Bacillus pumilus: one gene and its partner. The protein of the gene in region 1 interacts with the protein of each later gene in a pairwise test. Links are inferred from orthologs where the notes say so. Each region holds a gene or a part of one and is shown on either strand. Other genes may lie near its edges. The genes, in order: rlmB and tsaE.

The links.
Region 2: the proteins of rlmB (region 1) and tsaE interact in binary tests that used the Escherichia coli proteins (3 or more experiments, as listed by UniProt). The link is inferred for Bacillus pumilus from one-to-one orthologs.

The regions. Positions count from the first base shown.
Region 1 is NZ_CP047089.1:3,307,563-3,310,869, forward strand. Bases 6-2,978 are described here. They hold rlmB (23S rRNA (guanosine(2251)-2'-O)-methyltransferase RlmB), read left to right. Parts: upstream 6-1,103; coding sequence 1,104-1,853; downstream 1,854-2,978. Other genes in these bases: cysS (cysteine--tRNA ligase), read left to right, coding at 6-685; GPS65_RS16510 (Mini-ribonuclease 3), read left to right, coding at 689-1,120; rae1 (ribosome-dependent mRNA decay endonuclease Rae1/YacP), read left to right, coding at 1,856-2,368; sigH (RNA polymerase sporulation sigma factor SigH), read left to right, coding at 2,432-2,978. Outside these bases: more of cysS, read left to right, coding at 1-5; more of sigH, read left to right, coding at 2,979-3,088; rpmG (50S ribosomal protein L33), read left to right, coding at 3,165-3,307. UniProt on the Escherichia coli protein: Specifically methylates the ribose of guanosine 2251 in 23S rRNA.
Region 2 is NZ_CP047089.1:2,437,749-2,440,998, forward strand. Bases 214-3,129 are described here. They hold tsaE (tRNA (adenosine(37)-N6)-threonylcarbamoyltransferase complex ATPase subunit type 1 TsaE), read left to right. Parts: upstream 214-1,395; coding sequence 1,396-1,863; downstream 1,864-3,129. Other genes in these bases: thiL (thiamine-phosphate kinase), read left to right, coding at 396-1,373; tsaB (tRNA (adenosine(37)-N6)-threonylcarbamoyltransferase complex dimerization subunit type 1 TsaB), read left to right, coding at 1,844-2,533; rimI (ribosomal protein S18-alanine N-acetyltransferase), read left to right, coding at 2,559-2,987; tsaD (tRNA (adenosine(37)-N6)-threonylcarbamoyltransferase complex transferase subunit TsaD), read left to right, coding at 2,980-3,129. In the rest of the region: more of tsaD, read left to right, coding at 3,130-3,250. UniProt on the Escherichia coli protein: Required for the formation of a threonylcarbamoyl group on adenosine at position 37 (t(6)A37) in tRNAs that read codons beginning with adenine.

The DNA of each region.
Region 1 (3,307 bases):
CGCTCAATCTGAGGCTTTGACAGGCAAACCATTTGCGAAATATTGGATGCATAACGGATATATTAATATTGAGAATGAGAAAATGTCAAAATCACTTGGCAACTTTGTGCTTGTGCATGACATTGTAAAAGAACAAGATCCTGATGTGCTTCGATTCTTTATGTTGTCGGTTCACTACCGTCATCCAATTAACTACTCAATGGATTTACTAGAGAGTACAAAGAGTGCGTTTAACCGACTCAAAACGTCTTATGCTAATTTACATCATCGCCTTGAAAGCAGCACGAATATCACAGAAGACAATGCTAAATGGTTGGCGAAGGTTGAAGAGCAGAGAGCGACATTTATTTCTGAAATGAATGATGACTTCAATACGGCAAATGCGATTTCTGTTTTATTCGAACTTGCGAAACAGGCGAATTATTATATGGAAAATGATCATACTTCGGAGGAAGTGATCAAGGCATTTATCGGCTTGTTCCAAGAAATCACGTCTGTCCTTGGCTTCTCATTAGAAGAAAAGCATACGCTTGAAAAAGAAGTAGAAGCGTTAATTGAACAACGCAATGAGGCTAGAAGAAATCGTGATTTTGCGCTATCTGATCAAATTCGTGACCAGTTAAAGAGCATGAATATTGTATTGGAGGACACTCCTCAAGGTACTCGCTGGAAAAGAGGAGAATAGGTCATGTTGAATTTTGAAAAGCTGAAAGACGGTAAACAATTGAACGGACTTGCGCTTGCTTATATGGGTGATGCCATTTTTGAAGTCTACGTGAGGCATCACCTCCTCCAAACGGGGGCGACAAAACCAAATGAGCTGCACAAACGAGCAAGCAAAATCGTTTCAGCTAAATCTCAGGCAGCTATTTTATTTACGCTTCAGCAGCAAGGCTTTTTCACTGAAGCAGAAGAAGCGGTGCTGAAAAGAGGAAGAAATGCAAAATCAGGCACAGTGCCTAAAAACACAGACGTTCAAACGTATCGTTATAGTACGGCGTTTGAAGCGCTCATGGGTTATTTATTTATTGATAAGCAGGACGAACGCTTAGAAGAGCTGATTAGTCAGGCGATTGAAATCGGAACGTCAGGGAGGAAGACAAATGAGTCAGCAACATGATTATGTGATTGGGAAAAATGCAGTGATTGAAACACTAAAGTCAGATCGAGAGTTATACAAGCTCTGGATGGCAGAAAACACTGTAAAAGGACAAGCCCAGCAGGTCATTGAACTCGCAAAAAAACAAAATATTACCATTCAGTATGTTCCGAGGAAAAAGCTTGATCAAATGGTCACAGGTCAGCACCAGGGAATCGTTGCACAAGTAGCAGCATATGAATATGCAGAATTGGACGATCTATATCAAATCGCTGAACAGCGAAATGAACAGCCATTTTTTCTTATCTTAGATGAAATTGAAGACCCGCATAATTTAGGTTCCATTATGCGTACAGCAGATGCTGTAGGTGCACACGGGATTGTCATTCCGAAAAGGAGAGCGGTCGGCTTAACGACAACTGTTGCCAAGGCATCTACTGGAGCAATTGAACATATTCCTGTTGCCAAAGTCACCAATCTTTCAAGAGCTCTTGATGAGATGAAAGAAAGAGGAATCTGGGTCGCGGGAACAGATGCGTCTGCCAAACAGGATTACAGACAATTTGATGGCACGATGCCGCTTGCTCTCGTGATTGGCAGTGAAGGAAAAGGGATTGGCCGATTGATCAAAGAAAAGTGTGATTTTCTAATTAAGCTGCCAATGGCCGGAAAGGTCACTTCGTTAAACGCGTCAGTTGCTGCTAGTCTATTGATGTATGAAGTGTATCGAAAACGTTATCCGTTAGGAGAATAGAGATGGACATCCTCTTAGTCGATGGATACAACATGATAGGTGCATGGCCAAGGCTGCAGCACTTAAAGGAAAACAGCTTTGAAGAAGCCAGAGACATACTGATTCAAAATTTAGCAGAATATCAAGCCTATACAGGGTATCGAGTCATTGTTGTATTCGATGCCCATATGGTCAAAGGAATCGAAAAAAAGCGAATCAATCACCGAGTAGAGGTCATCTTTACGAGAGAGAATGAAACGGCTGATGAGCGGATTGAAAAGCTTGCCCAGGATTTGAATAATATTCGGACGCAGATTCATGTGGCGACCTCAGACTTTACAGAACAATGGGCAATCTTTGGACAAGGAGCTCTTCGGAAGTCGGCTCGAGAGCTTTTAAGAGAGATTGAAGTGATCGAACGAAAGATTGAAACGAGAGTCAAAAAGATTACTTCTGATAAACCAGCATCCAAGATAGAATTGTCAGAAGATGTATTGAAAACGTTTGAAAAATGGCGGCGTGGGAATCTAGAATAGCTTGACGATATTTCAACCATTAATGTATAATATTTCTATCTAGGTGCGGTCGGGGGGATCGAAGTGAATCTAAACAACAGCAAGGATAAATCCATCAGAGAGCAATTTTGCCAGTTGGAAGATGAACAAGTCATTGAAAGGGTTCATGTCGGAGATAGTGATGCGCTAGATTACTTAATAACGAAATACCGAAATTTTGTACGTGCAAAAGCAAGATCTTATTTCTTGATTGGAGCGGATCGAGAGGACATTGTCCAAGAGGGGATGATCGGACTTTATAAGTCTATCCGCGATTTCAGAGAGGACAAGCTTACTTCATTTAAGGCTTTTGCAGAATTATGTATTACCCGCCAAATTATCACCGCAATTAAAACAGCTACTCGCCAAAAACATATCCCGTTAAATTCCTATGTATCATTAGATAAGCCAATATATGATGAAGAATCAGACAGAACATTGTTGGACGTCATTTCCGGTGCTAAAGCGCTTAACCCAGAAGATTTAATCATTAGCAAAGAAGAATTTGATGATATCGAAATGAAGATGGGTGAACTACTAAGCGAGCTGGAAAGAAAGGTTCTTGTGCTTTACCTTGATGGCAGATCCTATCAAGAGATTTCTGAAGATTTAAACCGTCATGTGAAATCAATTGATAACGCACTCCAAAGAGTAAAGAGAAAATTAGAGAAATATTTAGAGCTTCGCGAGATTAGTCTCTAATCAAACCTATATTGACAGCTTTTTCGACACTGTGATAAGGTACTAAGGAAATGATGTCGAGAAAATAGGTGTAAATATGAGGAAAAAGATTACTCTAGCCTGTAAAGACTGCGGAAGCCGCAATTATACGACAATGAAAAGTGATGCTTCAGCAGCTGAAAGATTAGAAGTTAAGAAATATTGCAAGACTTGTAATTCACATAAAACACATTTAGAAAC
Region 2 (3,250 bases), 870 kb from region 1 along the record:
CCCGAAGGTCGCAGGTTCAAATCCTGCCCCCGCAACCAAATTGGTCCGGTAGTTCAGTTGGTTAGAATGCCTGCCTGTCACGCAGGAGGTCGCGGGTTCGAGTCCCGTCCGGACCGCCATTTTTATGACTTGTAAACGAAAACGTATAGTTTCGTTTTTTTTTATGTCTTTTTCTTTTTATACGTATCCAAGATATATTGAATGGTTTTGTCTTTGGCTACATGTTATGTAAAAAGAAAAGATAGATCACTTCAACCCAGCCTGGTTTTTTCATACCAGGCTTTCTTTATATCATTTTTCATTGGAACTGAAACTCATAGTGGCTTACACTATATTAATGATGTCTGACATCGTGTCTACTCAATCAATTGATTGCATGAAGGGGCTGTCTTTTTATGGATGAATTTGATCTTATTCGCCGAATTACACCAACAGAAACACATCAGCGTTCTTTGGTTATGGGCATCGGTGATGATGCAAGTGTTTATCAACCTCATTCACATTGTGAAGAGGTCGTTTGTGTTGATACAATGGTGGAACATGTTCATTTTCGCTTTGATTTTTCCACACCTTTTGAGATTGGCTTTAAAGCACTAGCGGTCAATGTCAGTGATATCGCCGCAATGGGAGGAACTCCAAAGTATTATCTTGTATCAATTGCTATCCCGCCTCATGGTGATGAGACGGTCGTGTCAGCTCTTTACGAGGGAATGAAAGCATTGGCTGATACTTATCAAATGGATTTGATTGGTGGAGATACGGTTGCCACTCACAGTGACTTTATCATTACAGTGACAGTCATTGGCGAGGTATCAAAAGGGAAAGCTTGTTATCGTCACAGTGCTCAGACAGGAGACATCGTCTTTGTCACAGGTGAGCTTGGTTCATCAGCTGCGGGCTTATCACTTTTAATGAACGAATTAGACTCTCCCAAGGCAGTCGACACAGCCTTTTTTCTTGAGCGTCATAAAAAACCTCAGCCTCACATTGCTGCTGGTCTCATTTGCTCAAGTTACTCAAGGGTCTCCTTGAATGATGTGAGTGATGGATTAGCGAGTGAGCTGAATGAGATAGCCGAAGCGAGTCATGTGACGATAGAGATAGATGCAAATAAGCTCCCCATACATCCAGATTTACCAGTCCTGCGTAAAGACTGGCTGGAATGGGTGTTATTTGGTGGGGAAGACTTTGTATTAACTGGTACAATTCCACAGGCTGATTGGGATAGCTTTGAAATGCAATGTAGAAAAAAAGACATTCAAGTCAAACGCATTGGACAAGTCAAAGGTGATCAGGCAGCAAGCGTTCTATTAAAAGACAATGAACAGCAAACAATGTTAATGAAAAAAGGATATAATCATTTTAAGAAATGAGGTGACACCCACTGTGAAATTAATGTGGACGACAAAAGGTGCGGATGAGACGAAACGAATTGCCGCTGCTTTGGCCAAACTTGTGATGCCGAGCGATGTTTTGACATTAGAAGGGGATTTAGGCGCAGGCAAAACGACTTTTTCAAAAGGCTTTGCAGAAGGCTTAGGGATTACCCGTATCGTCAACAGCCCTACCTTTACGATTATTAAAGAATATACCGATGGCAGACTGCCACTTTATCATATGGATGTGTACCGCATGGAAGATGCGGAAGAAGATATCGGTCTTGAAGAATATTTTGAGGGCGAAGGTGTATGCTTGGTTGAGTGGGCACATCTCATTGGACCTCAATTACCTTCCTCCTATTTGAAAATAGAAATGCTAAGAACAGAACGTGAAGAAGAACGTCATCTTACGTTTAGTGCAAAAGGGGAACGCTATGAGACCCTTTGTAAGGAGATGAAAGAATTTGACCATACTGGCAATTGATACGTCAAACCATACACTAGGAATTGCCCTTGTCAAAGATTCCATAGTGATTGGTGAAAGTATTACGTATTTAAAAAAGAACCATTCCGTCCGAGCGATGCCGACTGTTGAGGCATTGATGAAAGAATGTGGTGTAGCGCCAAGTGAACTAAGTAAAATTGTTGTAGCAAAAGGACCTGGTTCCTACACTGGCGTTCGAATCGGTGTGACCATTGCAAAAACACTCGCATGGACGCTGTCTATCCCGATATCGGCTGTTTCGAGTTTGGAAACACTTGCGGCAAATGGTCAATACTTTGATGGATGGATCTCACCACTATTTGATGCGAGAAGAGGACAAGTTTATACTGGGCTATATATGTTTGAAGATGGAAAAATCCAAGAGATCAAACAAGACCAAAATATCTTGCTCACGGATTGGCTTCATGAGCTGAAAAAGACAGGAAAGCCTGTCCTATTTCTTGGACAGGATGTGCATCTTCATGAAGAGAGCATTCGCTCCATTTTAGGAGAAACGGCTGTGATCGCAGAGGGAGCTTTTCATAACCCAAGACCTTCAATGCTTGCCTTTTTAGGGACAGATCGTCCTGCAGAGGATGTCCATCAGCTTGTACCTAACTATATTCGTATGGCAGAAGCGGAAGTGAAATGGCTTGAAGGACAAAAATAATCTCAACATAACAGAGATTCGAAAAATGACGGTAGCGGACATTCCAGAGGTGTATACGATTGAAGTGCATTCGTTTACTGCCCCTTGGAAAAAAGAATCATTTGTCTATGAGATTCTTCATAACCAGTACAGCCATTATTTTCTCATTGAAGAAGATGAGCAACCTGTTGGGTATTGCGGGGTCTGGATCGTCATGGACGATGCACAAATTACGAACATTGCAATTCTCCCTGAGCATAGAGGAAAGGGTTACGGGGAAGCATTGCTGCGATATGTCATGGAATTTTGTAAAGAAAAAAAGACAGATCATCTTTCTTTAGAGGTGCGGGTTTCAAATACACCTGCACAATCCCTTTATGAAAAGCTTGGTTTCAGACCAGCTTCTATTCGAAAGAATTATTATACGGATAATGGGGAAGATGCATTGGTCATGTGGGTGAATATAAATGAGTGAACAAACAGATCGATTCATATTAGGTATAGAGACAAGCTGTGACGAAACAGCTGCATCTATTGTGAAAAATGGGAAAGAAATTGTAGCGAATGTAGTCGCGTCGCAAATAGAAAGCCATAAACGATTTGGCGGTGTTGTCCCAGAAATCGCTTCAAGGCATCATGTGGAGCAAGTTACTATCGTGTTAGAAGAAGTGATGACACAGGCCAATATGAGCTTTCAAGATTTAGATGCCATTGCTGTCACAGAAGGACCAGGCTTAG